2 regions of the Paenibacillus sp. N3/727 genome follow, and region 2 is predicted to be linked to the other one. Evidence: riboswitches for the same ligand, from Rfam matches in the RefSeq annotation. Region 2 holds a riboswitch; the other holds the start of a gene.

Region 1 (16,431 bases), 1.6 Mb from region 2:
GTCGGAGCGCTTATCTGCGTATGTCAGCGTACAGTCAACGTCACAGTCACCGTACAAATATCGAAGTTCTAACGGGAAAATTAGCGAGACAGCTGCCAACGATGCGCTCACTCACCCTAGCGTTTTACCAACCATAGCAGTTGTTCATTATCAGTTCGTTCCAACCGGTGCCTTTTAACCACCAATGTTGTTGGACACTATACTAAATGGTTCCTATCCAAACCCATCAATCCCACCAAAAATACCACACATCATGCTTCATCAAATAATCCGCGTAATCTCCTAAGCTATCATGACCTTCCAACACGTATGAACAAAAAATAAAGTGTTCTTTCGCCAGCTTTAATGCTTCCTCAAATGTCTGCGGAGGTTTTCCCGTTTGCATAACCCATATATCGTCCGAAACAGCGAGAAGTTTAATGCCATGTTCCTCCTGCCAGTGCTTTATAACAACCGACTGATGTACTGGGAAAGGACATTCATTAAATCCTCCCATTGGAATCCACAACGGTGCTTCATATCCGGATTCCTGCGGCAATATCAAAACAATAAGCTCTTCATCTTCTTCTATGTTTTCCTCCAACCATTCTACGGTGACATGAAATGGCTCTGTCTCGGTTTCACATTGCTCTTCACTCAAAAGATCATGCCCATCCCATAACAAAGAATACGAATGATAAATCTCTTCAAAATCCTTCCCTTCCAGATTTTTCTGTTCCGAAGATAAATCTGAATACTCAAGTTGAGACTTTACAATCTGCCGCCAAACATCCTCTACACTTAAGCTATGTACTTCCTCAAGCTGATGGCGAACATACTCAGAGGGTGATTCCTCTTCATCCAATGTATCTTCCATCATCTCTACTAAATTGTACCCAGGCAGGACAAAAATACTGTGCTTCCCTTCTTTTGTGGCAGGGAGCGATACGTTTTCAACCGCTACAACTTCAATCTCACATTCCTGAAGATAATCAGATAACTCTTCTATCATATTTGCACCTCTTTAATAAAGGAATCTATCAACTCACTCATCCATCATTTGTTAATTCTAGCATGGGTCATCTACCAGTTCAAAAAATTGTATCATCCACCCAGCAAAAAGAAACGCCTTTGGTGTCATCCTACTTAAGGACGAAAAGCGTTTCTTCGAGAAAAAGTCCACGATCTTCATCGTGGACAACGCTCAATAACGAGCTCTTTTCATAATATATCTAAATTTTTAAAATTTCAAAAATTAAATTAATCCACCTTAGCCCGATATGCTTCCGCAGTAAGCAGTTTAGCAAGCGCTTCCTCCAGATCGCCCTCAACTTCGATCTCAACAATCCAACCGCCTTCGTACGGTTCACTGTTCACCAGCTCCGGCTGCGCCTCAAGATCTCCATTCAACTTGGTTATTTTACCGGATACCGGACAATAAAGCTCTGATACCGTCTTTACAGATTCAATTGATCCTATGCTATCCCCTGCAGATACGTCTGATCCAGCCTCCGGCAGCTCCACAAAAACAATATCACCCAGTTGGCATTGTGCATGATCGGTAATTCCAATACGTACGATGTTGCCTTCCACCTTCAACGCCCATTCATGATCTTCACTGTACACCAATTGCTCTCTGATTTCACTCATTTGAATTTCCTCTTTTCTTAATATGAAATGGATTCAAACAAAATAAAAAAGGACAGGAAAAGACTCTCGCCTCTTCTCTGTCCTCGGTACCTGAGAGTTTATGAATGACCGTTTCTAGACGGCCCTTCGTTTCCCCTTTGGCGGCTTACGCTCTCTCCAGAGTTGCGTCAGATAGCGGTACTTTTACCTGAGAGATTACTCGTTAACCGGCAGGTGTAACGAATTGCTCCTTCGGTGCCGCCGCCTTTATTGGCGCTGCGGTCTCTCCCGTCCATCGTCATCCACATATGTAATTTGGTTGATTTCTTCCACAGGATAAAGCACTTAGCAGATCATGTCAATATAGCTGACAAAAATAATATTTTTTTGACGAACTAAAGGTTGACACGTTACAGAGACCGACGGTTATAATGATGTGAAGAACAAAAAGCATAATAGAGCTGAATAAGCGGATGAAGGTATTGGGAGAGATTACCGACTAACGGGTAACGCCGAAGGAGTAAACCGAAACAACGGTGAATCTCTCAGGCAAAAGGACTTTTACTGGACGCACCTCTGGAGAGAATCCTGATACATTTAGGATCACCAAAGGGGAAACTCACACGCGCTTCATATCTTGCTTACATAATTTGTGTAGAGGTAACTCTCAGGTACAAAGGACAGAGCAGAAGGACAATGATACGGCAAAGCTTGCTTTGCGCGTATGTTATTCCTTTTGCCTGTCTTTTTTTGTGTAGTCCCAATTTCATGCTAAAGAGGTGCTCAAAATGAGTTCATTGCAACGAACGCCGCTTTACCCGCTTTACTCGGATTTCCCATCCGTCCGCTGCATCGATTTTGGAGGCTGGGAGCTGCCTGTACAGTTTCACGGAATTGTTCGAGAACACGAAGCTGTACGCCGACAAGCCGGTCTGTTCGACGTTTCCCATATGGGTGAATTTCTGGTAACCGGGCCAAACGCCGAGGTTTTTTTGCAGCAAATGGTTACTAATGATGTTTCGCGGTTGTCTGTCGGTCAGGCCCAATATGCTCCCATGTGCAATGATAACGGCGGCACCGTGGACGATCTGCTAGTCTACAAGCTCTCAGATAATCAATTTATGCTAGTTGTGAATGCATCTAACATTGACAAGGATTTACAGTGGTTAAAGGACCATATCATCGAAGGTGTAGACCTTCAGAACATCTCTGCTGAAACAGCTCTCATTGCCCTGCAGGGTCCTGAAGCCGCAGCTATTTTATCTAAGGTGAGCGATGAACCTGTTCATACGCTGCCTTCCTTTCATTTTATTCAAAACGCGGATGTATGCGGTACCTCCGTTCTCCTCTCCCGTACCGGTTACACCGGCGAGGACGGCTTCGAAATATATTGCCCAGCTGAATCTGCTTCGGTCATATGGAAAGAACTACTCGCTGCTGGCGAGCCGAACGGTTTGATTCCGGCAGGGCTTGGCGCGCGTGATACTCTTCGATTCGAAGCTAAGCTCGCGCTGTACGGCCAAGAACTGTCAGACACCATTTCTCCGCTTGAAGCAGGTCTTGGATACTTCGTAAAGCTGGACAAAGGCAACTTTATTGGACGGGATGCATTAGCTCTACAAAAGAACGAAGGTGTACAGCGCAAGCTCGTTGGCGTTGAACTGATTGATCGCGGGATCCCCCGCTCTCATTACCCGGTGTATGTGGACAATTCTCTAATCGGTGAAATCACTAGCGGTACACAGTCACCAACGTCGAAGCGAAATCTCGGACTTGCGCTGATCGACAGCAGATTTGCCGCAGTAGGAACTGAGGTTTCGATTGAAATTCGCGGCAAACGACTGAAAGCGGTGGTTGTAAAGACGCCATTTTATAAAAAAGGAGAAACCTTATGATGAAGCATCGTTATTTGCCGATGACTGAGCAGGATCAATCGGAAATGCTTGCCACCGTTGGCGCGGAATCCATTGAGGATCTATTTGCAGATATTCCTGCTGAGGTGCGTTACGACGGAGTTCTGCCGATGTCCGAAAGACTAAGTGAACCTGAACTTCTAAAGTATATGAACGGACTTGCCGCTCGCAATGCTGATTTTGAACGTTACACCAGCTTTCTAGGTGCAGGGTTGTATGATCATCATATTCCTGTTGTACTTAATCATGTCATTTCACGATCCGAATTTTACACAGCGTATACACCTTACCAGGCGGAGGTCAGTCAGGGTGAGCTGCAAGCGATCTTTGAATTTCAATCTTATATCTGTGAGCTGACCGGGATGAAGGTAGCCAATGCCAGTATGTATGACGGCTCCACTGCTCTTGCAGAAGCGGCGGCACTTGCGTCAGGCGCTACGAAGCGCAAGAAGATTGTCATTTCCCGTACGGTTCATCCGGAAGCTCGGGAAATAGTCCTTACTTCTGCTCACGGCCTTGGCCTTGAAGTTGTGGAAGTAGGTTTCAAAGACGGCGTTACTGACACCGATGCTTTGGCGTCTGCTATTACAGATGATACGGCTGCAGTCCTTATCCAATCTCCGAACTTCTTCGGATGCATTGAGGACGTAAAAGCTATCGAACCGCTAGTTCATGCCCAAAAATCACTGCTCGTGCTTAGTGTGAACCCGCTTTCCCTTGGCTTGCTCGAATCACCTGGAGAACTTGGTGCAGACATCGTTGTCGGCGATGCCCAGCCCCTAGGTATACCAGCTTCGCTTGGCGGTCCTACCTGTGGTTTCTTCGCGGTATCCGATCCCTTGATGCGCCGTATTCCAGGCCGGATTGTCGGGCAGACCGTGGATCGGGACGGCAAGCGCGGCTTCGTTCTTACGCTGCAAGCCCGTGAGCAGCATATCAGGCGCGAAAAAGCGACATCGAACATTTGTTCCAACCAGGCATTATTGGCACTTTGCGCCTCTGTGTATATGTCTACCCTTGGAAAGATGGGTATGCAGGAGGTCGCATTGCTTAATGTCCGTAAATCGCATTACGCCTCCGAATGCATCACGAAAGGCTCCCTAGATATAGAATTCGCTTCGCCATTCTTTAATGAATTTGTCGTGAAATTGCCAGATGGGGTTGATTTAAAAGAAGTTAATGCGAAACTCCTCAAGGCAGGTTACATCGGCGGCTACGATCTTGGGCTAGCCTATCCGGAGCTGCAGGGTCGCATGCTCATCGCCGTTACGGAACGGCGAACTAAAGAAGAAATTGAGCGATTCATCGGAGAATTGGAGGCAATCGTATGAAACCGGAAAAAGCGCTGATCTTCGAACTAAGTAAACCGGGCCGAGTGGCCTATTCCTTACCTGATTGTGACGTACCGGAAACGGACGTATCAGAATGGATTCCAGAAAGCATGCTGCGTTCCAAACTGGCGGAACTGCCAGAGGTGTACGAAGTGGATGTCATTCGCCATTACACGGAGTTGTCACGTCGTAACTTCGGCATTGATAACGGCTTCTATCCGCTTGGTTCCTGCACGATGAAATACAACCCAAAAATCAACGAGGATGTGGCCCGCTTTCCCGGATTTGCCAAGATTCATCCTTATCAACCCGAGGAAAGCATTCAGGGAGCCCTGGAAATGCTCTATACGCTTCAAGACGATCTCGCCGCTTTGACCGGGATGGATCAAGTGACATTGCAGCCAGCGGCTGGCGCTCACGGTGAATGGACTGGACTGATGCTGATTCGCGCATATCACGAGAGCCGCGGTGAGCAGCGGACCAAAGTGATCGTGCCTGACTCCTCACACGGAACGAACCCGGCCAGTGCTACAGTGGCAGGATATGATACGATTACAATTCAATCCAATGAGCGCGGTATGGTCGATCTTGATGCTCTCAGAGCTGTTGTTGGAAGCGACACAGCAGCATTGATGCTGACGAACCCGAGTACTCTTGGTCTGTTTGAAGAACAAATCGTGGAAATTGCTGAGATCGTACATGAAGCAGGCGGCCTTCTCTATTATGACGGAGCGAATTCCAATGCGATCATGGGAATTACCCGCCCGGGAGACATGGGCTTTGACGTTGTCCACCTCAATCTGCACAAGACGATGAGCACACCGCATGGCGGCGGTGGTCCAGGAGCTGGTCCCGTCGGGGTGAAAGATAAGTTGATCCCCTTCCTTCCCAAACCGATTGTTTCCAAACGTCAGGACGGAACATTTTACTGGGATTACGATCGTCCGCAGTCGATTGGCCGTGTGAAAGCTTTTTACGGTAACTTCGGCATTCTGGTACGTGCCTATACGTACATCCGTAGTTACGGGCCGGATGGTCTTCGCCGGGTTTCGGAGCTTGCGGTCTTGAACGCCAACTATATGATGCATAGGCTGGCGCCTTATTACGAAGTCGCTTATCCCGGTCTATGCAAGCACGAATTCGTATTATCCGGTAAAAAGCTGAAGGAATACGGCGTACGAACACTCGACGTTGCGAAACGATTACTCGATTTCGGATATCATCCGCCAACCATTTACTTCCCGCTGAATGTCGAGGAGTGTATCATGATCGAGCCGACTGAAACCGAAAGTAAAGAAACGCTGGACGGTTTTATCGATGTAATGATTCAAATCGCACAGGAAGCTGAAACAAATCCGGAGCTAGTCATCAATGCACCTTACACAACGGTTGTGAAACGTCTTGATGAGACTACAGCTGCACGTAAGCCGGTCTTGAATTGTACTTGCGGTTAGTGAAGGTTGAGCAATGGGCTATGCGACCGCCGTTATGCAACGCCAAACCGCGCGCTGGTCTACTCATATAATCCAACAAGATTCAGTTAGTGTGGTATAAAGTGCAGCCATATATGGTGACGTAACGACGAACGACCAATTGTTGCATGTAATACAACAATAGGGATAGATTTAACTCGTTCCAAGAGGAATTGTTGTAGGATTTACAACAATATAAGTAGGTTCAAGCATTCTGTTCGTCCAATGTTGTATAACATACAACATTACTCATCACTTCATGTTTGATCATTCTAGCAGGCCTTTAAGACGTTAGACATAACCGTAACTTCATCATTGCAACCCATTCCATTAAATAATCTTCAAACACTAACTTTAGTGAAGAGCCTAATAAAACAGATATTATACAGATAAAAGTAAAAGCAGGTCGCCCGAGGATTCATCCTTTGGGTGACCTGCTTAGTTTTAGGCTCCAACATGTTCTGCTTGATGAGGTTATCGTTGATTGAAACCCGGTCTACAGGATAATAGATTCACCAAATGTTAGTTTATTTCATTCCAAAAAGCCACCTGATTCAAAGGAAGTCTTACGGTTTGGCGTGCAGGCTGAGCCGCTTTACCAATCGCAATCAGCATAATGCTCTCATAGTTGGAAGGAAGGTTAAACGCTTCTTTAAATTTATCACGGTTAAATCCTCCCATAGGTACGGTATCGTAACCTTTTTCGCGAGCGATTAACATAAGCTGCATGGAGATTAGACCTGCATCGATATCGACAATGCTTCTCTTTTTGGAATCATCCAAATGGCGATACACTTGATTCGCAGTTGCGATCATTTTTTGTTTAACTTCCTCTGTCATATATCCCGCTTCCTGCGATTGTGTATAAATATCTTCTGCTTTGTCATACCACTCCATATCACCTAATACAGCGATGACCGCGGATGCATCTAATACTTGTGCCTGGTTATTGGCAATTGGATATAGCTTTTCTTTCAAGGCCTGATCATCAATGACGAGAAAACGCCAAGGCTGAAGATTGCTTGAGGACGGTGCAGATGTGGCTTCCGTCAGCATTTCCTGCATCTCTTCCCGCGATATTTTTACCGATGGATCATACTGCCGTACAGAATGGCGCTCTCTTACAACGCTAAGAAAATCTTTTTGTGTCAAAGTTGACATGGTTGAACACTCCTTAAAAATTATTGTGCAAATTAATGCACAGTTTAAATCACGATTATACTGTGCCGATAATTGCACAGTATAATGCAAATATATTTCGTTTGTCAATACACAACATCGTTACATCGTTACATCGTTCTTTCGACGATGTCAGCGATAGTATAGGATTTCAGTACATTTAGTGTGCTTTCCTCAATCTCAGATAAAATATCAGAAAAAGCGTTTTTCATCTGCCCACCTAAGCAGTTGTCTCTTGCAGCGCCCAACATGCTGTCGGCGATGGTGTTGTGGATCTGGAGCGCCGAATAAATATCAGCAAGCGTTATGCTATCTGCACCCTTAACTAAACGGTAACCCCCGTCTCTTCCTTCACGGGATTCGATGATTTGTTCTAAGGCCAACGCCTTTAAAATTCTTCTGATTAGCGTCGCATCGGTATGCATATGAGTTGCGATATCACCGCTGGAACATTTACCGCCTGAGTGTTTCTCAAGGACAACAAGTGCTTGGAGTGCTAAGCTAAAAGTTTTATGGGTGGATGGGCAGGCCATGGCCGATTTCTTAGAAGATGATACTTTATCCACTTTGATGTACCTCCCCTTTTATCGTAGTTCATTAAAATATTGTAACTTAAAACCTAACACTCCAGCAAGATAACAAAAATGTTTGAATATTCAATTTATAAGAATTGTGTAATATCCTGCTTTTTCCGGTTAACTACTAACTGAAATACATCCGGACGGCTATAGTGACCAACTACATCAAAATCATAACGACTTTGAACGATTTGAGAAAGGTCCAGCGTTGCGAACAGAATGCCTTTTTCATTATATAACGGTTCAACGACATATTCTCCAAGAGGACTTACAATAGCACTTCCCCCTCTGCTTAAAATATCGGGATCTTGTTCAACATCTTCATAACAAGCTAAATCAGCGGGATATGAGTCTTTGGTCGAATACTGATTGCAGGAGATGACGAAACAGCGGCCTTCACAGGCAATATGGCGCAGTGTTGCCTGCCATGTATCACGAGCATCTGCTGTTGGAGCGATGTAAATGTCTATTCCTTGTGCATACATAGACGTCCGAGCAAGCGGCATATAATTTTCCCAACAGATGAGTCCGCCTATTCTTCCGAACGGCGTATCGATAACCGTAAGAGTACTTCCATCACCTTGTCCCCACAACAGGCGCTCCGAACCCGTAGGTACGAGCTTCCGGTGTTTACCGAGAACCTTCCCGTCTGGTCCGATGTATACCATGGAATTGTATAAGGTCCCTCTGCTGAACTCCTGATCTCTTTCAACTACTCCGATGACAAGATAAACACCCGTTTCCTTAGCAAGTTCCCCTAATGTGTCTGTCTCCGTTCCAGGAATATCGATTGCGCTTTCCCAATATCGTTCCCAGTCTTTTCTGCCATCAGCATTTCTGCTTCCGACACGGGTTCCAAAGCTCAAGCCTCGAGGATACCCTCCTAAAAAAACTTCGGGAAACACAACCAGGCCAGCTCCTTTCTCTGCAGCATCTCTAGTATGACCATCAATCTTGTCCATGGCGGATTGTTTGTCAAACAAAATGGGAGCGTCCTGTACAACGGCTACGCGAAAATGTTGACTGTTCATGTCATCCTTCCCTTCTCGAACGATATTATGGTATATGATATATGACAAACCCTCATTTCAAACCGTCCATTATTGAATGAATTAAACCATCCAATTTATTCGACAATATTCCCATCCATGTTCAACAGATTGATAGAGTTTTGTCATATATATGATGAAAATTCAGACTTTTCTAAAAAACGAATAGTGATATGATAAAAATCACAGTGCTTGTTCATTCTACATACAGACAGAAAGGATGAAAAATGTGTGGAAACCTGATCGCAAAAGCAATCAGCCTCTTTATCAACAAATCGCAGATGATCTCGAACAAAGAATATCCTACGGGGAGTTTCCACCTGGAAGTTTGCTTCCTTCCGAACGAAAATTAGCAGACCAACTGGGGGTAAATCGCAGCACCGTTGTGCTTGCATATGCAGAGCTTCGGTCGCTTGGAATCATAGAAAGCCGATCTGGAAGCGGTACCCGGGTCAGCAGAACGAAATGGGGAGCAACACCCAAACATACACCGAATTGGCATCGTTATGCGGAAGGTGGTAATTTCTTGCCTAACCTGCCCTTTTTGCGCCGTATTCGTGTCGCACTGGAGCAGGATCCATCCATCATAGATTTTGCCAGTGGTGAACTCGCCGGAGACTTGGCACCCATTGACGAGATTAATGCAATAATGAACGAAAAACAAAATACGTCGTATTTGGGTTATGACAACCCCCAAGGATATATGCCTTTGAGACAGGCACTGGTATCGTTTCTAAAAGAGTATCGAGGTATCCATACGACCGAATCGTCAATACTGATTACATCCGGTTCACAGCAATCTTTATACTTGATAACCCAATGTTTGTTATCTCCAGGGGACGCTGTCGCCATTGAAGATCCTTCGTACTGTTATTCATTGCCCATGTTCCAGTCTGCTGGTCTTCGATTGTTCAGGCTTCCCGTCGATGAGCGGGGTGTGCAGCCTGAAGACATTCGTTCTCTATTCAAGAAACATAAAATCAAAATGGTGTTTATTAATCCCAACTTTCAGAACCCAACGGGTACTTTACTTGCTGAAGAGAGAAGAAAAAAATTGCTTGATGTTGCAAGCGAACTCGGACTACCCATCGTTGAGGATGACCCTTTTAGCTTGACTGCATACAAAGGTACGCCCCCTTCACCGTTAAAATCGGCTGATGCGATCGGGTCTGTGCTTTATATCGGGTCTTTTTCCAAAATTGCCGCATCCGGCTTGCGTGTTGGATGGATGGTAGCTCCTCATTCCGTTGTCGAACGACTGGCTGATGCCAGACAGCAAATGGATTTTGGGCTTAGTGTTGTACCGCAAAGGGTTGCCGCTACATTTCTGGAATCACCGTTTTTTGATCCTCATATAGATCGGTTGCGGTCAACCCTTCTTTACAAGCGGGATTTAATCATTGAGGCCATACAAAAAGAGATGCCAGATCTTGTTGAGTATCATATTCCTGATGGAGGACTGCATCTGTGGTGCAAAATTGTACCTGAGGTGAGTGACACCAAATTACTGGATGCCGCTATTCAAAGAGGGGTAATCTTCGTACCTGGAAGTGTATATGGATCGGATTCCAGTTACGTTAGGCTTACATATGCCCGTGCAAGAACTGAAGATATTCATACTGGCATATCCAGATTTGCGGAAGCGCTTCGCTTAGTCATTAATAAAGAAAATTAAAAAAAGGTGCATGATACGATTCAATGTTCGTAAAGAATCTTTACCATGCACCTTTTTTGTATATCTTCTTCTCGTCCTTTACTTCTGTAAAGCTTTCACATCTTTTATAATTTTGTCGTATGGAGTATCCGTAGTTCCATCATACTTTGCGACGACCGTTCCAGATTGATCAACCAAGTAAAAAGAAGTGCCGTGTATTACTTGATCTGAAGCAGTATCCATGATAAGAGGCGTCTTGAAAGATTTCAGAACAAACGATTTGATGTCTTCGTATTCGTAACCAGTTAAAGCATGCCAGTTCGTAAAATCAGCATCAAACTTCTCTAGATAGCTTTTTAATGCCGCAGGGTCATCACGCTTCGGATCAACAGAGAATGAAATCAGTTCAGCCTCTACCCCTTCTTTTTTTAATCGTTTCTGAAGTTCCGCCATATTGGCTGTCATTGTTGGACACACCGTAATACAATGTGTAAAGACAAAGTCCGCAACCCATACTTTACCACTTAGATCCGATAACGATACGGTTTCCTCATCTTGGTTCGTATATTCAAATGGTTCAACTGGGATGCTAAACTGGTTTGGCTTGGAATTTCCACATGCCGTTGCCACTCCAAGGATCATGATGAGTAAAGTAACTATAGCAAGCTTTTTCAAAACATACTCCCCCTTATTTCATATTAGCCAACCACCCAGCTAAAATCTCAATCTCGTTATCTTCTAACAGCTTTTTAAAAGAAGGCATGCCTTTTGAGCCATCCCGAATAATTTCGTTGATTTTTTCCTCCGTCATTGTTGAGCCGATATTTTGCAAGGCCGGCCCCACTTTGCCACTTAAATCTACTGCATGGCAGGAGATACATTGATTTTTATACAATGCGACAGCTTCTTCATCCTCGGGAGACATAATCGTTGCCCGTAGTGCTGAATCATCCACCGCTTTCTGGTTGCAGGCGCTTAGGAGAAGTACTGCTAATATGGCAATAATTAAGCCGCGTTTTCTTGTCACTGCTTACCCTCCCTAACCGTAAAATTCATAATGGTTTCATTAGCGTATCAAAATGACCGTCCTGCTGTATCCAAGATCATGATGACGAACACAATCATTAAATAATTGACCGAAATAAAAAAATTCGTTTTAGCCCATCGGTCATTTTGAGATTTCGTTATACCGCGTACGGTATGCCACAACCACAGCACACTTCCAATCAAGGATACGATAAGGAAAATGACGCCTGAGTATTGTAATACATACATCAGAATAACGGTAGGAACCAGAAGCACGACATACGGAATCATCTGCAAATTCGTGCGTCTTATCCCTTTTTTCACAGGCAAGAGTGGATATCCAGCCGCTTTATACTCTTCAACACGGCGTATGGCAAGTGACCAGAAATGGGCAGGCTGCCATAAAAACAACAATAAGAATAAGAGAAAAGCCCCTGCATCCAGTTGATTCGTAATCGCACAGTATCCAATAACGGGCGGCATCGCCCCCGAAACACCGCCAACTGCCGTGCTCCAGGTCGATGTTCTTTTCAGCCACATCGTATAAATAACAATATAGACGAACATGCCGAGCAACCCGAGCCAGCCACAAAGCGTATTAACCTTCCAAAACAATATCGTTTCTCCGGCAATACCGAGCACAAAGGCGTACAAGACTACATATGCCAGTTTTAATCGCCCTTCTGCCAGCGGCCTATCTTTCGTTCGATTCATCTTGCGATCCAGCTTATAGTCCCACACATTGTTAACGACGCAGGCGGATGCCATGGTGAGGACCGTACCGAGCAGTGTCCACAGCAACAAGCTTTCATTTATTACCCATTCAGAGGCCAGCCAGAAGCCTCCGAATGTAGCAATGAGATTAAGCTGAAGTATGCGTGGCTTGGTTAAGTGCAGCCAGTCCGCCAGCATACTCTTTTTTTTCATAACGCCACCATGTTGTTAAGCATGATCCATATCGATCCTGCTACAATAACGACCAGAATCACCAGACCGAGGATCAAGGAGATCAAATTATAGCGAGGGTTCTTTTCCTCACGTAAATGCATGAAGAATAATAGTTGAACGAACAGCTGCAATACGGCGGCTATCATCAGCACGAGTGCTAACCTTGTTCCTTGAAGCCATTCATTCAAGACCACTGCAATCGGAATCACCGTTAAAATAATGGAGCAAATAAATCCGATCGTATACGATTTAAAGGAACCATGATGCTCTTCCTGTACATGAGCCGAGTTCGAATCCGTCATGTTAGCTCACCCCCATCAAGTACACAATCGTGAACACAAATATCCAAACAACGTCAAGGAAATGCCAGAACAGACTAATGATATTGACTTTACGCGTTGTCACCGGTGTAATACCTCTTCTTGACAATTGAATGATTAAAGCGACAATCCATACTAATCCAAACAATACGTGGATACCGTGAGTACCCACCAGCGTGAAGAACGCTGATAAAAATGCACTCGTGCCAATCGTAGCACCTTGATCCACCAAGTGAACAAACTCAGTAATTTCTAGACTTAGGAAAATCGCACCGAGTAATGCAGTAACACCTAGCCAGCCCATTAGAGCCTTTACTTTCTTTTTATGCATAGCCAGTACGGCAAGTCCACATGTATAACTGCTCGTAAGCAATATGAAAGTACTTGCGATAATACCGTTTATCTGGAACAGATCGGCAGCTCCCGGTCCTCCATCGGTGTTATGCTGAAGGACGATATACGTTGCAAATAAAGTTCCAAAAATAATAACATCGGTCATTAAATAGATCCAAAAACCGAATGTCCGTACCTCCTCCATATCCGGATGGTCATGGTGAGACTCCTGCAAATGGGATTGTGCCATTAAATATTCACCTTCCTTAAGGCGGCTTCTGTACGTTCAATTTCATCGACAGGGATGTAATAATCCGTATCATAGTTGAAGGAATGGTAAAGTAAACAAGCGACTACTCCACCCAAACCAGCTATAACAAACCACTCCCAATGGAATATAAATCCGAAACCGGCTATGAACCAGCAAGCCGACATGATAATAGGAGTACCGGAGTTTCTAGGCATATGAATGGGCTCCAATTTTTGAACCGGAGTAGGTCCAGATTGTCCCTGTTCTTTGCGCTGCTTACGCTCCCACCAATCATCCTGCTGAGTAACTTGCGGTAGGACCGCGAAATTGTACACCGGAGCCGGAGATGGGGTGGACCATTCCAGTGTGCGTCCATTCCACGGATCTCCTGTTGTATCCAGATTATTTTTGCGATGCTTGAACCCATCAACGATCTGCCACACCTGGAACAGAAATGCAATCCCCATCAATACTGCCCCAATCGTTGAAACGACGTTCAATTCCCACCAGCCTTTGTCCCAGGTGTAAGTGACGACGCGGCGGGTCATTCCCATGAGACCGAGAACATATTGTGGCATGAAGCAGAAGTAAAATCCGATGTTCCAGACCCAGAACGCCCATTTTCCGATACGTTCATTCAGCTTAAAGCCGAACATTTTGGGCCACCAATAGTACAACCCGGCAAAATAACCGAACACTACACCACCGATAATGACCTGATGGAAGTGAGCGATCAGGAAGTAGCTGTTGTGGAATTGAAAGTCAGCTGGTGCAACCGACAGAAGTACTCCAGTCAGCCCGCCGACAATAAAGCACGGGATAAATCCGATCGTCCACAACATCGGAGTTTCAAACGTGATTTTTCCTCTGAACATGGTGAAGAGCCAGTTGAACACTTTGACACCAGTTGGTATGGCAATAAGCATGGTCGTTAACGCAAAGAATGCATTTACGTCAGCTCCTGATCCCATCGTAAAGAAATGGTGCGCCCAAACAAGGAAAGACAATACGCTGATGATCATCATGGCGTACACCATGGATTTGTATCCAAACAGTTTTTTCTTCGCAAAGGTTGACACAATTTCAGAGAAGATACCAAATGCGGGAAGTACAATAATGTAAACCTCAGGATGACCCCACATCCAGATCAAGTTGATATACATCATCGGGTTTCCGCCGCCATCCAGGGTGAAGAAATGTGCGCCGGCATAACGGTCTAGGAACAACAGCGCCAGAGTTGCTGTCAAGATTGGAAACGAAAAGATGATCGCAATACAGCTGGATAACACCGACCATGAAAACATCGGCATTTTCATCAACTTCATTCCTGGCGCCCGCATTTTCAGGATCGTTACAATAAAGTTAATCCCGGTCATCAAGCTACCGATACCTGAGATCTGTATACCCCAAATGTAGAAATCCTGCCCAACTCCAGGGTTGTATTGAAGCTCAGAATAAGGCGGATACGCGAGCCAGCCCGCATCGGGTGAGCCCCCGATTACAAATGATAGGTTAAACAACATCGCACCTGAGAAGAACAACCAGAAGCTTAGCGAGTTCAAAAATGGGTACGCAACATCCCTTGCTCCAATTTGAAGCGGTACCATGATGTTGAACAAACCGAACATGAATGGCATGGCCATAAATAGAATCATAATGACGCCATGCGTTGTAAAAATCTGATTATAGTGATCCGGTGTCAGGAAATCGACCCCCGGCATGGCCAGTTGTGCTCTCATGAGAAGAGCATCAACTCCCCCACGGAACAACATTAGAAAGGCAGCTAGAATATACAGGATTCCGATCTTTTTATGGTCAACCGTAGTGAGCCATTCTCGCCACAGCCATTTCCATTTCTTAAAATAAGTTAACCCGAATATGATTGCTATCAAGGTTAGTACGATAGTTACATCGGCTCCGTATATTAACGGATCGCCCGTTACAAAAAACTCGGAGGCGAAGTCTTTTACCTTCTCCCACATGGACAAATCTCTCCTTACTTCATGATCCAAATATACCTACTTTGCTTCATCTGGCTTGATTTTTTGGGCCTCTTTCGAAGACAACCCATGGTTGTGAGAGGCTCCGTATTTCGTAACGGTCATCTCGAACAACCCTTCAGGAAACTCGGAAAATGTCTGAACTTCTGAAGTCGAGGGCTCAACCAACTGTTTATATCCGTCCAATGTTAGCTTCGGTGACCCTGCTTTAACATCATCCACCCATTGATCGAATTGTTCCTGAGTGGTCGCTTCTACATCGAAATACATCTGAGCAAATTCGGTGCCGGTGAAATTAGCCCCAGACCCCCAGTAATGCCCCACCTCATCGGCTTGCAGATGAAGCTTCATCGCCATGCCGGACATGGCATACATTTGTCCTCCAAGCTGTGGAATCCAAAACGAGTTCATTGGAGAGTCGGCGGTGATTTCAAACCGAACCGGCACGTCCTCCGGAATTTTCAACTCATTTATCGTTGCAATCCCCTGTTCAGGGTACTGGAACAACCACTTCCAATTGAGGGAAGTTACCTGTACGGTCAAAGGCTTCTTATCTGAAGCCAGCGGCTTTGAGGGTTCCAATGCATATGTAGCTTTTACGGTTATTACGGCCAACGCCAAAATAATAACGATTGGTATTCCCCACCAAATGAGCTCCAGCTTGGTGCTGTGCTCCCAATTCGGTGTATAACGCGCCTTTCTTCCCTTTTTGTCACGGTATCGCCAGATAATAAACGCAGTAAGGATGAGTACAGGAACAATTACAATAC
Region 2 (16,431 bases):
CTGGTTTCTTCAGCTTTACTTCATCCGATACTATAATCGTATCAAAATAGCTTCTTAACATAACTTGATCTATTTTTGAGTTTTGAGTGTGTACAGAACCATTTGTAATTAAGCCAAGCTTTATATCCATTTGTTTTAAGTAATCTAGTATTTCAAAAGCTCCGTCCATAAGAACTGTATGTTTATAAAATTCAGAAAACCATGGTTCCAATAAATCTTTAACAGTTATTTCAGAATTTTTCATTGGCAAAGTAGTTAACAGTTCTTCATAGAGCTCATGTTTTTTACGATAGCCATCACGGTCTGCTACTCGTATATACTCAAGAACTTCATTTTTATGTAATATGTCAGTGATTATTACAAACTGATCAATAAACCATTCCGAATATTTCATGAAAGCATGCTTTCGATTAACAAGTGTATTGTCCAAGTCAAAGATCACGGCTTCTACTGTCATCTTCATAGTCCTTTCAAGGAATGGTCAGCTCCATTCCTCCGCTTTTAATCCATAAATAATTCTATTAAGAAACCTTCCATTAATATATTCATAATCTCTTAGTTCACCTTCATGTTTGAATCCGAGCTTTTCTGGAATAGCACGGCTCTTCATGTTCTCTGTAGCGACTCCTATTTCAACTTTATTCAACTTAAGCTCATCAAAAGCATAATGGATTAGCACTTTTACAGAATTAAAAATAATTCCTTTGCCCTCATATTCTTTACCTAGCCAATATCCAATTTCCGTTTTTTCATTCTCTCGATCTATATATAAATAGCCTATAGAACCCACTAATTCGTTGTTATTCCATATTCCTAACCAGTACCCTTCATCTTGAGCATATCGCATACGTGTTCTCTCAATAAAAGCTTTAGAATCATCCGCTTGTAAAGTAACACTCGGAAACTTCAGTCACTCACCAAGGTGAGTCCGATTTCGATCGATTAAGTCATATAATTTTTCTGCATCCTTGATCTCAAATAATGACAAAAAAATAGAATCGTCTATTTCATATTTAAACATTTCTGATCATCCCCACGTTGTCGAATAAGTCTTTAATATCAACACTGTGTTCCTGTGTGTTCTTCCGATTGTATTCATTCCACTTGTTTAATGCGGTATAAAACATCTCTCCAAAATTCAGCCTTTCTGGTAATTGATCGACGAATTTAATTTCATCAATTTCATAATTAGGTAGGTCGATCATATGACGAATTTCCGCAAAAAATACCATGCCGTGATTCCCATTCCACATCGTGATTCCAAATGCCTCTAAATCAAATCTAGTCGCGCCTGTTTCTTCATACAGTTCTCTACTTGCAGTAAGTAGTAATGTTTCACCAGGTTCTCTATTACCACCAGGAATTTCCCAACCGCCCCGTTTTTTATTTCTTATAATGATCAATTGGTCGTTAAATTTACCAATCAAAATAACAAATTTAATAAAGTCATCATGAACTTCATTTAGTTCATACCATGGAATCATCTTTTACTCATCCTCGTTATTTTTCACATCTAATCTATTAGTTACTCTTCATCTAATTTCTTTCTCATAAACAATGCGATTTCCTCATTACCGTTATCTAGATTTGTATAAAAAGATAAGTCGACTCCTTCAATCATAAAGCCACATTGTTTATAAAAATGTATTGCGGGCGCATTCGTGTTCTGTGTTTCCAGTGTAACAGCTCGGAATCCATTCTCTTTAGCTAAATCAATCATTTTATTCATTAGTATACTTCCATAGAATTTTCTTCTATGGTTCTCGTGAACCTGAAAATACCACAGCAATAACGTGTTATTCCACAATTGTGGTTCGGAGATTGCAATCGCTGCTAGCTTGTTATCTAAATAAAGCCCCAGCGAATATCCCAAGAGAGTTCAATTCTTCAATTGACAGATCGAATAGCTTCTTTATTTCCATTGGATTTACCTCATTTTATTTTAAATATCGTCTTGGTCATTATCGTGTCAAAACTTTGTTAGGCGATATCACGACTTCCCAGCAGCGATTAATTCTTCCATTTTGAAAAGTGAGTGTACTTTAAGTCCGATCTCTTCTAAGTTCCTTCTTCCTTCCAGATTTCGTTCAATTACGCATATAATATCTTCAACTATGGCTCCTGCACTCCGTAAGTCATTGGCACTTAGTATGACTTGTCCTCCAGTTGTTACAACATCTTCAATAATGCAAATTCTCTTACCTTCTATGTTAGTTCCTTCAGCTAACTTGCATGTTCCATATTCCTTAGCTTTCTTTCTCACAAATGCAGCTGGTATGTTAGATTTCAAGGAAAGAGCCGTAGCTATTGGTATTCCGCCCATTTCAAGCCCTGCCAGCACTTCGATACCATCTGGTATCAATAAAGCTAATTGATCAGCCACTTTAGATAACACTGTAGGATTGGATTCAAACAAATACTTATCGAAATATTCATTCGAGATTTGGCCAGATCTAAGAGTGAAAGATCCTGTTAAATGCGCTATCTTATAGATTTCTTTTGCTAAATTGTTATCCATAGTGTGCTCCTCGATTTCTTTCTAAAGTAGTTACCAACTCTTATATATCAACTTCTGCATCCTCAAAATATTTCCCCTTCACACCGTAAATAACTTTATACAGTTCGTCCCTTACTCTCTTTTCTTCTGTTGTATCTGTCCACCAGCTGTTTGCCTGTCCTAACTTCCGATCATCTGGACACCATACATATTCATACCATGGAGGCATAAACGTCTTTAACATTAAAAGACATCGACGCATATGCCCTGGAGCGCTAACTAACAATAAACGATTTATTTTTTCTAATCCTACAGCACGATCAAGTACCATAAGTGAAGCCAAAATATTCTCTTTAGTATGGTTTGATACTTGTTCTATAAGGATTGATTCAGCAGGCACTCCAAGTTTAATGGCCTCATCCCGCATAAATATAGACTCATGGAGGGTTCTTTGACCGAATCTATCTCCCCCAGTAAACAAAATCAACGGTGCCCGACCATTCTTATATAACTCAACCGCTTTCAACACTCTGTCAACATTCATCCCGCCAAAAACAAATATACAATCTCCATGAAGAGTGCCATTATCCATTTCGGAAGCATCACCAAAGACCAACTTGGTAATTTGTTCTTTCATTAATTTCTCAGGGTTCATATTTGAAATTAGCAAAATAAAAACCTCCGATCATCATTTCAAAAAATATTTCGATATTGCCATCTCATCCCTGGTGCGTCGTCAAGTCGATCCTCAAAACCAAATTTCTTATAATAAGAATTTTTACCTTTAGCTGCAAAAAGCTGTACCATCAATATTTCAGCTTAATAAAATCTTCTCCGCTAGGAACAAGCTCTTTATAAATTATTGTCATACCTGATCCCTTCACTAATATCCTCAGGCAAACCTAAGATCGCCCGCAAGACAGCGTAAAAACCATGTTACATGATGTTTATGAGTGTTTTTGTACAACTCTCCCTATCTCTTTACTGTTCCAAAAGATATTTTCATGTTTGGAGCATAGGTTAGCCAAGATTGAGGTCCAAATTCTCTAGAAAACAGTAATTCAGCCGCATGCTGATCCGAGGCTTCTTGGTGTGTTAATCCCCTACTCATTAAGTTATTTAACGTATCCTTCAAACATTCAGGTTCTTTTCCTAACCCTTCTTCTCGTAAAGAATCAAAAAGTTTTTCCTTGTTTTTTAAGTCCATGTTTTGGTCTAAGAAGTTAACTCTATCGCTCACTCTGCACTCTACATTGTTTAATCCCAATTGACTTAGGATGACTGGCAGTTGCATTCCGATGTTTCCGTCTTTACCATTTCGTCTAGAATCTTCTTCAAACAATTTTTGTAATATCCCTAACCGTATGTATTGGGACTGATCAAGACCATCAACATAATAATTCGACGAATTTGCAATCCAATGAGGTTCAAAACAAATCACTTTACCGTGATGTAAGACATGGTCGATCATCTTTTGAACAATTTTCCTAGAATCAGTCATATGTAATAAAAATGCATGACAAATAGCTATGTCATACATTGGCTGGGCATCCATTTCTTCTATATCGACTACTTTAAATTCAGTGGAATAAGGCAGGTTTAGAAATATTTCTTTTGCTTGATTGATTAAGTCAGTACCCTTGTCAATCCCCGTGTAGGTGGACCCTTCAGGTAGCAGTGGAAGGAGCTTAAGTCCTAGAAATCCGTAGCCACATCCATAATCAATGATTTTTACAGGCTTGTCGATCTTCCAAACTCCCTTAACCAAGAAGTCCAGATAATCATCATTGTAGTATAACCAACGAGTTTTTCTGAGATATTCGATCTGCTTGTCCCAATAATAATCAGACATTTAGCAAGCTCCTTTTATTCAGTTTGTTAGCGATAATTCATTAGCCTTACGAACCCTCACCCTCGAAGTCTTGACAGAGCTCTTTTCGCTGCTTGTTTCCCATTATGCATTCCAGATTCCGAAACCTCAATTAACTTATCTTTAGCTGGAATATATCTGTGATATCCTAGAATTTCACAAGCTCTTTCCTGTACGTACATATCCTCATCATCTAAATATTTGACCAATGAATCGAGATGCATTTTTGGTGTTAAAGCCATAATTGAAAAAAGAAGCTGACATCTGAGATCGTCATCAAGATCATTGGAATTCAATAAATGGTTTAACTCATCAATGCTTTTCTGATCATCTTCAAGATCTTGAATGCTGCTTTCTGTTTCTACGGGGTACTCTTTTTTTAGTTCTCTCCAATCAAGATCAGGATCTTGTTCAATGGAACGAATAAATGAGCTTACACTTCTGAAGCTTGGTGAAATATCAGTTTCTTCATGGTCGATATAACAAACCCTGTGCTTTAATGGGCATTGATAAAAAACGCCGACATAATTAGAGTTGTCATCAGTCCATAAAGGGATTATATTTTGATACACTTCAATATCAGATAAAAACTCAATAAGTTCTATGACCTCATCTGAATCCATTACTCTTAATGCAAACTCATTAGCGTTTTGTTTTTCTTTATGTAACTCCAAAATCTCTATGAAATCATTAGGTACTTCTATATTAAGTCTTGTAAATAGTTGTTTGTAATACATTTATACCGACTCCTTTGAAGCATGATATTTAGATTTTGAGGTATGAATACTGAACCTACATTGCCTTGATCATTCATGAAATTCCATATGCTCTTTATCGGTCTTATAATAATCTAACCGATCTTTTAGATGCCCTGTATGAAACTCAAACATATGACCATCAGGATCCAAGAAATAAATCGATTTTTTATCCTTTTCATCTCGATCTCTCCCTGGCAATATATCCACACGCAAATCTTTCAATCTATTTAATAATAGATCAAAGTCTTTCTCTTCAATCGTGAAGGCAATATGCGTATATGTCCTTTGATTCTGACTCCGGTCGATATCCTCTTGGTTTAGGGCAACCCATAAGCCGTTTAAATCAAAATAAGCTAGCCTTCTTCCCTTTACTAATAGCTTTGCTTCAAACACATGGGTATAAAAATCAATGGACGTTTCTAAATTCGAAACGGAAAAACATAAATGATTAATTGCTTTGACTTTCATCTTTTGTTCCTCCTACTTTAATTCACGATCATTCCCTTCGATTAATTTGTTATTTTGGAGGTTTTTGAGCTTGTCTGATCAGTTTTCCTCCATCAAAATGTCTACCATATTTCTTAATCGTTTCTTCGATTTCATGATCCATAGGAATCTGATTTGAAATTTTCCAGGTTAAGAAATAGGCTTGCACCTTACCTCCATAAAAAACCCATGCAAAAAATTGGGTTGCAAATTTATGCGCTCCTTTGGTTCTAAAATTATTCATCGAGCTCCCATCTTTCCACACGGTAACGGTTTGACCAATTCCACCCTGAAGTTGTCCTGAGAGTTCGGCATATAATAATTTTTCATTCTTAGTTAGTTGTTTCATTACAAATTCATTAACAATTCCATTTATGATAATTCTGAAAATATTGAATCTTTCTCCCCGTGTTACTGAAATAATCGCAGTCTCAGGCAAAAGTGTATCTCTATCGCCTAAAGTAAACTTAGCTCCGTACTTGTTGTTTGGATCTTGATGTTTTATCCATACCTTCATGGAAACACCACCAAATTCTCTTAATTAGTACTCAGCTAATAAGCCAAGCAATGTCATAGCCCATTTCGCTCATAATTTCTAGTCCATTTTGAAATTCGATTACGTTTTCTCCAGTCCATCCATTTTTTAAGCCGTATATTTTTGGATGATGTAAAGTGAACTACTCACCACTTACTCACTGACGCTCGTTGAAGTGGGAGCTTCTTGGGTAACATTTGCTTCTATTAGCCAAATGAATTCACCAAGCTCTAAGGGCAGTTCCTGCCCCGAAGATCAATGCCAATTAGTTGGCTAGTTTAAGCAGATTCAGACTTGCATTGAAGTCTCTGTCGTGATGTGCGTTACAAGATGGACAATCCCATTCACGCAAGTTTACGTTTTTGACTTCTTTGTTTTGGTATCCGCAGTTTGAACAAAGCTGACTACTCGCATAATTCTTAGGCGCAACGATGATGTCACGACCTTTCCATTGAGCTTTGTACTCAAGCATCGTTCTGAACTTTACCCAAGATACCTCGCTGATCGCTTTAGATAATTTGCGGTTTTGTAGCATATTCCTCACACGCAAGTCTTCGATCACCATTACTTGGTTGTCGTTTGTGATCTCATGGCTTACCTTATGGAGATAGTCATTTCGCTGATTATTGATCTTTTCATGAAGCTTGGCAACCTTAAGCCTCATCTTGTTGCGGTTTGCTGAGCCTTTCTTTTTACGAGACAGCGATCGTTGCAAGAAGGCTAAACGCTGTTCAACTTTGCGAAACCACTTTGGATTCTCATATTTCGATCCGTTCGACAGAATGGCAAAGTCCTTGAGTCCAACATCTATCCCTACACTAGTGTCTAGCCTAGGGAACAATTGTTCATTCTCCTCGACCAAGATAGAGATGAAATACTTATTGCTCGGTGTTTGAGAAACGGTAACAGATTTAATCAACCCTTGGAATTGACGATGTTGATTGATCTTAATTAGCGTCTTGAGCTTTGGAATCTTCAAGTATCCACCGCCAATGCTCACCGTTCCCTTTTGGTTGTTAGTCGTGTAGCTCTTATGGTTGTCTTTCTTGCTTTTGAACTTTGGGAATCCCACAGATTTATCTCGAAAGAAATTAGCGTATGCCTTATTTAGATTCATTTGTGCATTAGCTAAAGCAAGGCTATCCACTTCTTTGAGAAATGGAAATTCTGTTTTGTATTGTGCCGGTGTAGGATACTTGATGGACTTATCCACGCTTTTTTGAAATTCTTGATAAGAATTGATTCGATCAGCAAGCATTTTGTTATACACAAAGCGTACACAGCCAAATGTTTTTGCGAAAAATATCCGCTGTTCCGCATTCGGATAAATACGATACTTGTATGCTTTTAACATTACCTACACCTACTTTCTGCCCTGGTTTTCAATATACTGTTTAATCGTTTCTATGGATGCGCCGCCTGTTGTAATCAAACAGAAACTTCTTGACCAAAACATCTCCTTCCAAAGCTTTTTGCGAACAATGGGAAAGTCACGTTTTATCAATCGAGAACTAGCACTTTTATACGCATTTAGGAATTTTGACAATTCACTATTGGGATGTGCTTTGAACATCACATGAATATGGTCTTTATCGTGATTCCAAACTTCAACCGTAATATTGTATGACTGCCCTATTCTCACAAAAATGTCTAAATTCATCTCCCACTTACTCACTGGGCTACGCCTTACACATTCCTTGAAGTGTGAAAATTCTTTTCGGAAACCTAATTAAAAGTTTCTACGATATTTGTTTCATTATTTTTCAAATCAACGCCTACTAATAATGGACTTCCAGTAACAGGATCATCCCAGGTGCTAAAAAAGAATGTTAATGTTAGATTTTTCTTATCTTTTAGAGATACCTTTAGCATGATATGGCTTCGTTTTTCGTTATATTTTTGATTCAAAACATATACATATTCTTTTTTATCTATAATCATTCTTCTTGTCTTTTTCTTCATAGCTTTCCACCTTTATATTGACGACACACCATTTAAAAAAAGACGACCCGCCCTTAGATATCTCCTATCTTAGGTCAGGTCGCATGTTGTCTGGATCATCTTCCTTGATTATACATCTGTTGAGCAAGGGGCGTAAGCCCAAAAGCGGAAATGCAATATCTTGTTCACTCTTCACATAAACGACTATACCGTTTTGAAAAATCCATCATGATCTCAGCAAATATTATTGCTGTTTCATATGCCGTAGATAAAGACGCGTTTCAGTCACAACCACCCCAGACAAACCAAGCAGGGCAACTAGGTTCGGCAATGCCATCAGTCCATTCACAATATCCGCGAGCAGCCAGATCGCTTGTAGCTTGATAAACGCGCCCGCTCCGACCAGAACGATAAACACGATGCGGTAAGGCAGGATTGATTTAACGCCAAATAAGTATACGATGCAGCGTTCGCCGTAATAATTCCAGCCTAGAATCGTCGTAAACGCAAATAAAATGAGGCAAAACATAAGAATTAAGGAACCAAAGGGTATTGCCGCATCAAACGCCGCTTGTGTCATTTCCGCTCCTTCCGCAGCCCCATTCCATGCACCGGTTACAATCAGAGTCAATCCGGTCAGTGTGCAAATAATAATCGTATCTATAAAAGTGCCCGTCATCGACACAAGCCCCTGCTCCGCAGGCCATTTCACCTTGGCCGCAGCGGCCGCAATCGGCGCGCTGCCAAGTCCGGATTCATTTGAAAATACACCTCTTGCAATGCCGTTGCGAATAGCCAGCATAATAGTAGCGCCGAGAAATCCGCCGCCTGCCGCAGTCGGATTGAACGCGCTCTGAAATACGAGCGACAGAGCGTATGGAATCTTGTCAGCGAAAGCAATAAGCACGATGCAGCTTGTTACCACATAGACAATGGCCATGATGGGCACAACTTTCGTGGTCACCCTTGTAATATTCTTGAGCCCTCCAACGGTCACCAATGCCGTCAAAGCGGTCACTACTGCTGCAGTTGCAGCGACTGGAATACCCAAACTTGACTGCGTAGACGTTACAATGGCATTGACTTGCGGGAAGGTGCCAATCCCGAAAAATGCGACCAATACCCCACTCACAGCGAAAAACACAGCCAGCGGTTTATATCTTACACCCAAGCCTTGTTCAATATAATACATCGGCCCACCCGATACTTGCCCATTCTCGTCTATCTTCCGGTACTTTACGGCCAGCACACCTTCGGCGTATTTGGTTGCCATGCCAAAAAAAGCAGCCATCCACATCCAGAACAGCGCTCCCGGGCCGCCCATTTGAATAGCCGTCGCTACACCGACAATGTTCCCCGTTCCAATGGTGGCAGCCAGGGCGGTAGCAAGCGCGCCAAAGCTAGTTACGTCTCCTTGCCCTTCATTTTTTGCGGTGAATATGAGCTTGAGTGCCAGCGGCAGACGAAAAACTTGTAGCAAACCGAGGCGGAATGTGAAAAATATCCCCGTCCCCACCAACAATACAAGAAGCGGCAGCCCCCATACAAAATGATTCACACTGTCTAACCATTGTTCTAACATGTACATTCCTCTTCCCCTCTTCAGTATCGATATCGATGTGTCTCACGACACGAAAAAAGAGTCAAATCGATAGATTTGACTCTGGGGACATTTTTGCAGAAAAGCAAATAAAACGATAAGTGATTATAATCACAAATTCGAATAATGTTGCATAACATCTGCAATCCCTGTCCTTTTACCTGAGAGTTTTAACGTGTATTGACACGTCTTGCCCCTTCGGTGCCCCACATCAGTGGAGTCTCTCCAGAGTTCTGTCCGTCTACGGTCCTGTTTGCTTCAATCCTTTGAGAATGATGCAAACGCCTGAGAGTTTTGCCCCTTCGGCCAAGCCGTTGCCTGTCTCCCGTAAACTTCATCCAGTTATGAAGTTGTTTATCTATTATAGAGAACCATCTGCGATTCCGCAAGGATGTTCTCTATGGCAATACACCTTTATATTAATATCTACGTGTCTATAAATTGACTATTATTAAATTTAAAAATGATCTTGAATCCGTCATTCTCTGTATTGGCAAACTCCTCTTGGTGTGATTCAGAAGTATAATTCTGAATTGTTTTTCTCCAAAATGATTGAGCTCTCTTATTGGTTTCTGTCGGGTTGGTTTGCAGTTCCCAAGACCCTTTATGTCGATTAAATACTTGTACCGCTGCAGCTTCAGCAATACCTTTCCCACGGAATGGCCTCAACATAAAAAACTCATTCATGTAAAATTCACTGCCATGAGGCGTATAAGGCGGAGTTGCTACAAACGCAAATCCTGCCGGGATATCATCTACTCTAACTAAATACGGGAATAGTACAGATGGATTCTCCCACCAGACATCGAAAACTTTGTTTTGCTCATTCAACGTCAATGTATCATCATCTTCATATACACCATATATATTCGGTTTCCATTCCCATATTTCAGATAAATCATGTAAGTATAGCGGGTACAAGTTGTTTACAATAAATTTTGTAGACTGGTCAGTCAAACTAATTGAGATTTTCATATAATCCTCCCTGGCTGATCAACGTTCACACATGCTTCCACCATATTCCTGCACATTCAGGTACGGTTGACCACTGGTTTTCATCGATCTTTCTTGAAATATCCGAGCCAAAGAAAAACTCCATATTTTCTTTAGCTTCTGTTGTATTTGCAAATTGATAATCTGTCCTTATCCAGCGATGTGAAAAACCATATTTGCTCTCAAGAAGCGAATAATATTCTGTTAAAAACTTAGGTGGATTGGGTGTCCCTGCAGGTTTCAAGACACGCATAAGTTCAGAAACGATTAACTCTAGGTTCTCTTTCCAATCAATATTGCCCGTGTTAGTTAAGTAACTAATGCTCCAACCAGATACAATGAAATCAATTGATGCATCGTCGATTGGAAGCTTTCGATGATCTGCTACAACGGTTGTCCAATTACGAGACAAGCTATTAGTAATTAATTTTTTGTCTAAAAGCTCTAACATGGATTCAGAGATATCTGTACAAACTAGTGAGTTAGCTTCCAGGGCTATAAAGCTTGAAAGCCTTCCTGATCCGGCCCCCAGATCTAAAACATCCAGTCCTTTATATGACCTAATTTCTTTAATATACTCCGTTAAATCAGGCTGCCGACTAACCATATCCTCATATGAAAAAGATAGATCCTTATATATTTCATCATGACTTGGCACTGAACTCCCCTCCTAATTTCGTATTTTTATTAACTTCACATGATTGAGCACTTGTATTCCGAGCTGAAATGTTCCCTCTTCATAAAAATCACTATTCAAAATCGTTCCAATGGTTTCTTACAAATTCAATCAATAACTTGTATATTAAATTATAATCAATCCGATCATACTGCTCAGTTAAATCTGACCAATATTTATATTTCGTTTCTTCATCCTCATTTGATAAATATACCGTACTAGCTTGATCAAATATTTTTCTATGTTCATGTGCATTAAGAGATTGTAAACATTTAATTGTCTCTTCAATGTATACACCTTCACTATTTAAAAAGTACTGTGACAATCCACCATTACCAACTTCTCCATCAAGCCTGCAAGCTAATGAGAGCGTCCTCTCGCTTTCATTCAGTGATTCAAAAGTTCGATTATTTCTGCTCATGGCAATCAACATCTCAGAAATCTTTTCTCTATCTGTATCATATCTTTGAAAGATATAGTCTTTTGAAAATATTATTTTAATCTCTCCTTTGTATCTTTTTGAATCACTCACTTGTTCTAACAAGCTTGCTTTAACTAAGAAGTGAGCCTGTACAAACCGAACTGACCTGCTCAGCTGACCCTGCCATTTTATTAATCCATGATGTAAGATTCTCATTATTCATTTGTTCCATTAAATCAACTCGTTTACAATTATGTAATAAAGACCAAGTGTTACGAACACTTGGCCCAAACTAAATATTCACTAATGTCTTATGCAATAGGTGTACCGTTTTTAACAGGTTCATCTGGTTTTAGGAGTACCACATCACCCTCTGCAGGAACACCGCCGATGACCAACACCTCCGATTTAAAACCGGCGATACGTCTAACAGGAAAATTCATTACAGCGATTACTTGACGTCCAATTAGTTGTTCTGGTTCATATCTTTGTGTAATTTGAGCAGAAGAGCATTTAATCCCCATCTCACCAAAATCGATTTCTAATTTTATTGCAGGTTTTCGAGCTTCTGGGAACGGCTCTGCTTTAATAACAGTACCGACACGTATATCTAATTTCATAAAATCCTCAATTGTCACCATGGTTGCTGCCTCCATTTTACAGTTATACTAATTTCACGATATCACAATTGATAGTTAATGGTAATCCTTTTCTCGAAGATCCTCAGGTAGATCAAGGAATTTCAGATCGCAGCGAAAAATCGTTGTTATATGATTATGTGCTATCTTGAGATGCCTTCAACATGCTCTTAAACACCTCCGCCTTAACAATTACCGCTTCATCAAAATGTCTCTGGCAAACCCAGAAGTGTTAGTATTGCAGTGCGAATACGATGTAAACAGGTAATGTCGTCTTCCTGTTCACTATCAAATAGGTTCTCCTTTTTTATTAATCTCAACGATTTTATTAAATTGCATGCTACCTAGTAAACTTTGATAAGTCTCTGTCTTGTTTTGGATAAACTCACTTAAGAAACTAGTTGCATAATTGCTAATGGTCTTATGTTTCTCAGATATTTTCTCTTCTTTATAATGCATCGGTACATCACTAAATGTCATATGGTGCGCTCCTTGAACTTTAACGAATGATTTATAGCCTGACAAAAGAGTATAAAGCCTTTCAAATCCATCAACAAAGGGGGTAATAATACCTTCAGAAAATTCATTGCGTAATTCATCATGCGTACACTTTTCTTGTCTCATAATTAAGAAAGGTGTATTTATCTTTACATTCTCATTTAAGTTCAAAAGGTGGAAGCTAGCATCCAACATTACACCTGCTTTGATTCTAGTGCCTCTTCTAGCTGCTTCAAAAGCAGCAGCACCACCTAGCGAATGCCCCACGATTCCAATGTTTCCAAAATCAAATGGTTTGGATGATAATTGAGACTGTAATTCCTCAAAGTGATTCATCACGTACAAAATATCTTCAATTCTTGTCTCCAATAGTTCTCTCCAAAATTGAAAATCTGTACCATTAATCTGCGATATTTTTTCCGCTTGTTTAACAAAACGCCCCTCAGGAAAAATTGAAAAGATTGATTCATATGTTGAACCAATAGATACTACGATAAACCCGTAATCCACCAATTGTTGTATGTGATAGGTGTACATATCCCTAACAACCCCAAAAGCCGGGGCATATAGAACAACTGGATAGTTATTTAAAGTTAGATTCGGTTTAGCATTGTTATGTATTTGTGTTTTAATACTTCTAAAATAGTCAATGTCGACTCCCATGTCTTTTAGAACGCTGAGTGCATTCTCTGTACATGGCTCAAATAACTCCACATAATTTGTTTCATTATTATATGCGTTTTCAACTTCAGCAGGATAAAAAATACTGACTACAATTGTCCGAGTCTCATGATTAGAAAAAGGTTCTTTCCTAGAGTTATCATTAAATACATGTACAATTCGTCCTACATTCATACTTCTCACCTTTCTTTTAAAATCCGTTTTTCTGATAACTTCCTTCAGCGACAGTGATGCAGTGTGAATACATGTTATTTGCTGCTGCTTACTAAGTCTACATCCAAATTCGACCCACTTCATATTCCTTGTTTTCATTACTTATTAGATAAATATCAGGGTTTGTTAATTTACTCCATTCTTCATATCCTATAGAATTATTAAAATACTTTAATATCAAAGACATTAATGCACCATGAGTTACTACCACTACATTTTGGTATGGTCCGTTCATAATTTCGTTAATTACTTCCATTCCTCTATTCATTGCTTCTCTGGATGATTCTCCTCCTTCATAAACTATTTCTAGGTTCTCATATGTTTCCTTTAAGAGTTCCATCCAGTTATCCAGATTCTTCGAACTTAAAACTCGTTCTTCAAGTCTATTATCGACCGTATATCTCAGGTCCAATTTATTGCATAATGGTAATATAGATTCAATAGCTCGTTTATAAGGGCTCGTTATGATTAAATCAATACCTTTACTCTGCAAAAGACCGGCAAGTTGATGGGATTGCTCTACGCCTTCAATCGTTAATTCGGCTGTTGGCTCTTGCCCTTTAGCCTTGCAATGTCTAACTAGAAAGATATTTTTCATTGAAATCTCTCCTTCGTTTAAGGCTCCAATTCAATCCCACACTTATCTTTATATCCATTTTTACAATTACGCTAATTTTAAGATATCAGTATTAATAATTAAAGTTTATAAATTTTTTGCACGTTAGTGCTAGTTTTGACGAGGTTTTCTTCAATAAAGCTAGTTGACTCGTATTGAACTAAAACGCAGAAAAAGAACCCATTTATTTAACAATGGGTTCTAACAAAAGTCTTCCAACAATTCGACTTCTTTCAGATCTTCTATGGCCTTCTTCCTATCAATAACGATTCTACAGACCCATTACGTCAATGGAAACGAAGACTGTTTAGCAGGCTTTTCTTTTTGTATGCGGAAGGAAATGACAAAACTTATGATGATAAAAAGCAGTTGAATCGACAATGCCAGCATAACCCCCGTAAAAATGCCCCACTTAAACGTTTCGCTGATCGCTATTAAAGCTCCGCCGATCCCGATGCTTAGTCCCGGACTAAATGCATCAATGAATTGAATAACGGCGGAAACTTCCCCTTCTTCGCCTGCCCGGGCATGCTGCAGTGCGATTGCGCCTGTTGTCGGATTGGCCAGGCCGATGCCGAATCCTGTGAATAGCTGCGAAATCAAAGCATATACGAGTCCGCCGTCTGGAAGCCTGATTGAAGCGATAACTAACGCGATTCCAACGATCATGATACCGATACCGGTAATTACTCGTTTTCTCCTGCCTGTGCCGCCGTCTCTTTCATCAAACCGGGATTGCAGCCAAGCTGCGGTGGACCAGCTTAATGCACCAGCAGCAACAATCAACCCTGCAAGATCTGCAGAAAACCCCTTCACTTCGGTTAGCGCCAACACAACGTAGCTTTCCGTAGCAATGTAGCACGCAACATATAACCCTCTTGTAACGATAGTTGCCGGCAAACCCTTTTTAACAGTAAAGCTACCTTCTGGCAATAACTTGCGCAAAGGTTTAATCATGATGAGAACTCCTGCAATCGTCAGCACAATTCCTTTCCATTCGGATATCCAACCTAACCCGGTTAGCAGCAATCCCGTACCGACAGTTAATATAATCGCATACACTTCTTTGGAAAAGCCTTTTTTAATCGTTGTGTTATTCACGCTTGCCTGAAGCTGAAGCTTACGGAATGAAGGAAGAGTCAGCATGACGGCTAAAGCGATCAACGGAAGAACAAACCAGAATACAACTCTCCACGAGAAAAATTCCGCCAGAAGTCCTGCCAAATAAGGACCGATTAATGCCGGCATAATATAAGCGCTTGAAAATGCAGCAAGTATTTTCGTTCTGAGCGCGTCGGGATAACTTAATGTAATGCTGTAGTAAACACAGGTTATAATAGCGCCAGCGCCAAAACCTTGAAACGCTCTCCCTGCGATTAACATGGGCATATTCACGGAAGTCCCCGCAACCGTTATACCGATCACAAAGATGAGAATTGATACGATAAATGAGGTATACACGCCTAGTTTGTTAATCTGCTGTCCGATGATCATGGAACCAACGATTTGCGACAATAAAAAAGAGCTGAATATCCATCCATATAAATGCAGACCGTTCAAATGCTGCGCCACATTAGGAGCAATCGTCGTAATGGCCAGCCCTTCAAATGCTACAGTTGTTACGGCAAGAATAATACCAATTGTCAACGCTCGGTACGGAACGTCAAAAATTCCGGCTTTAGTATGATTTGTTTCCATCGTATCACTCTCCACAACTTCTTATTATATACTAGCTTTGATCATAATGGTCATGACAACTATATTCCCTGACCTCCTCTAGAGATCTTTAACATTGTCGTACATGACAGAAAGTATCCTCCGGAAAGTCTCAACTTCTTCTTCTGTTAATCCTTCAATCGTTTTTTTGTACGCTTCAATCGAAGGAGCAAGAATTTCGTCTTTAATCTCTTGTCCTTTATCGGTCAAATATACGCGTAGAGATCTCCGATCCGTCTCATGCGTCACACGATAAATAAAACCTTTCTTCTCCAGCTTGAACAGCATACGG

Evidence for each region. Region 2 has a riboswitch for glycine ahead of MNQ98_RS09920 (alanine/glycine:cation symporter family protein). Riboswitches for the same ligand answer to the same signal wherever they lie in the genome.
Region 1: it holds a riboswitch for glycine, as region 2 does, so the genes downstream of both, gcvT (glycine cleavage system aminomethyltransferase GcvT) here and MNQ98_RS09920 (alanine/glycine:cation symporter family protein) in region 2, are expected to answer to the same signal.

The regions. Positions count from the first base shown of each region.
Region 1 is NZ_CP093336.1:3,869,958-3,886,388, forward strand. Features, by position in the region: gene MNQ98_RS17660 (DUF4253 domain-containing protein) at 227-991, opposite strand; gene gcvH (glycine cleavage system protein GcvH) at 1,240-1,629, opposite strand; glycine riboswitch at 1,795-1,910, opposite strand; glycine riboswitch at 2,082-2,179, shown strand; glycine riboswitch at 2,183-2,294, shown strand; gene gcvT (glycine cleavage system aminomethyltransferase GcvT) at 2,397-3,503, shown strand; gene gcvPA (aminomethyl-transferring glycine dehydrogenase subunit GcvPA) at 3,503-4,852, shown strand; gene gcvPB (aminomethyl-transferring glycine dehydrogenase subunit GcvPB) at 4,849-6,306, shown strand; gene MNQ98_RS17685 (nitroreductase family protein) at 6,847-7,485, opposite strand; gene MNQ98_RS17690 (RrF2 family transcriptional regulator) at 7,614-8,069, opposite strand; gene MNQ98_RS17695 (carbon-nitrogen hydrolase family protein) at 8,165-9,112, opposite strand; gene pdxR (MocR-like pyridoxine biosynthesis transcription factor PdxR) at 9,360-10,805, shown strand; gene MNQ98_RS17705 (SCO family protein) at 10,884-11,459, opposite strand; gene MNQ98_RS17710 (c-type cytochrome) at 11,473-11,811, opposite strand; gene cyoE (heme o synthase) at 11,859-12,722, opposite strand; gene cyoD (cytochrome o ubiquinol oxidase subunit IV) at 12,734-13,060, opposite strand; gene cyoC (cytochrome o ubiquinol oxidase subunit III) at 13,062-13,661, opposite strand; gene MNQ98_RS17730 (cbb3-type cytochrome c oxidase subunit I) at 13,661-15,643, opposite strand; gene cyoA (ubiquinol oxidase subunit II) at 15,680-16,431, opposite strand, start outside.
Region 2 is NZ_CP093336.1:2,241,277-2,257,707, reverse strand. Features, by position in the region: gene MNQ98_RS09985 (HAD family hydrolase) at 1-457, opposite strand, end outside; gene MNQ98_RS09980 (GNAT family N-acetyltransferase) at 482-847, opposite strand; gene MNQ98_RS09975 (NUDIX domain-containing protein) at 1,014-1,484, opposite strand; gene MNQ98_RS09970 (GNAT family N-acetyltransferase) at 1,526-1,807, opposite strand; gene pyrE (orotate phosphoribosyltransferase) at 1,991-2,518, opposite strand; gene MNQ98_RS09960 (YdcF family protein) at 2,559-3,167, opposite strand; gene MNQ98_RS09955 (class I SAM-dependent methyltransferase) at 3,471-4,349, opposite strand; gene MNQ98_RS09950 (HEAT repeat domain-containing protein) at 4,406-5,104, opposite strand; gene fosB (metallothiol transferase FosB) at 5,174-5,593, opposite strand; gene MNQ98_RS09940 (hypothetical protein) at 5,643-6,128, opposite strand; gene tnpB (IS200/IS605 family element RNA-guided endonuclease TnpB) at 6,412-7,500, opposite strand; partial or broken gene tnpA (IS200/IS605 family transposase) at 7,510-7,797, opposite strand; gene MNQ98_RS09925 (hypothetical protein) at 7,872-8,108, opposite strand; gene MNQ98_RS09920 (alanine/glycine:cation symporter family protein) at 8,332-9,675, opposite strand; glycine riboswitch at 9,827-9,926, opposite strand; gene MNQ98_RS09915 (GNAT family N-acetyltransferase) at 10,114-10,662, opposite strand; gene MNQ98_RS09910 (class I SAM-dependent methyltransferase) at 10,688-11,338, opposite strand; gene MNQ98_RS09905 (DMP19 family protein) at 11,430-11,993, opposite strand; gene csaA (chaperone CsaA) at 12,089-12,418, opposite strand; gene MNQ98_RS09895 (alpha/beta hydrolase family protein) at 12,704-13,768, opposite strand; gene MNQ98_RS09890 (histidine phosphatase family protein) at 13,866-14,405, opposite strand; gene MNQ98_RS09885 (MFS transporter) at 14,706-16,121, opposite strand; gene MNQ98_RS09880 (MarR family winged helix-turn-helix transcriptional regulator) at 16,200-16,431, opposite strand, start outside.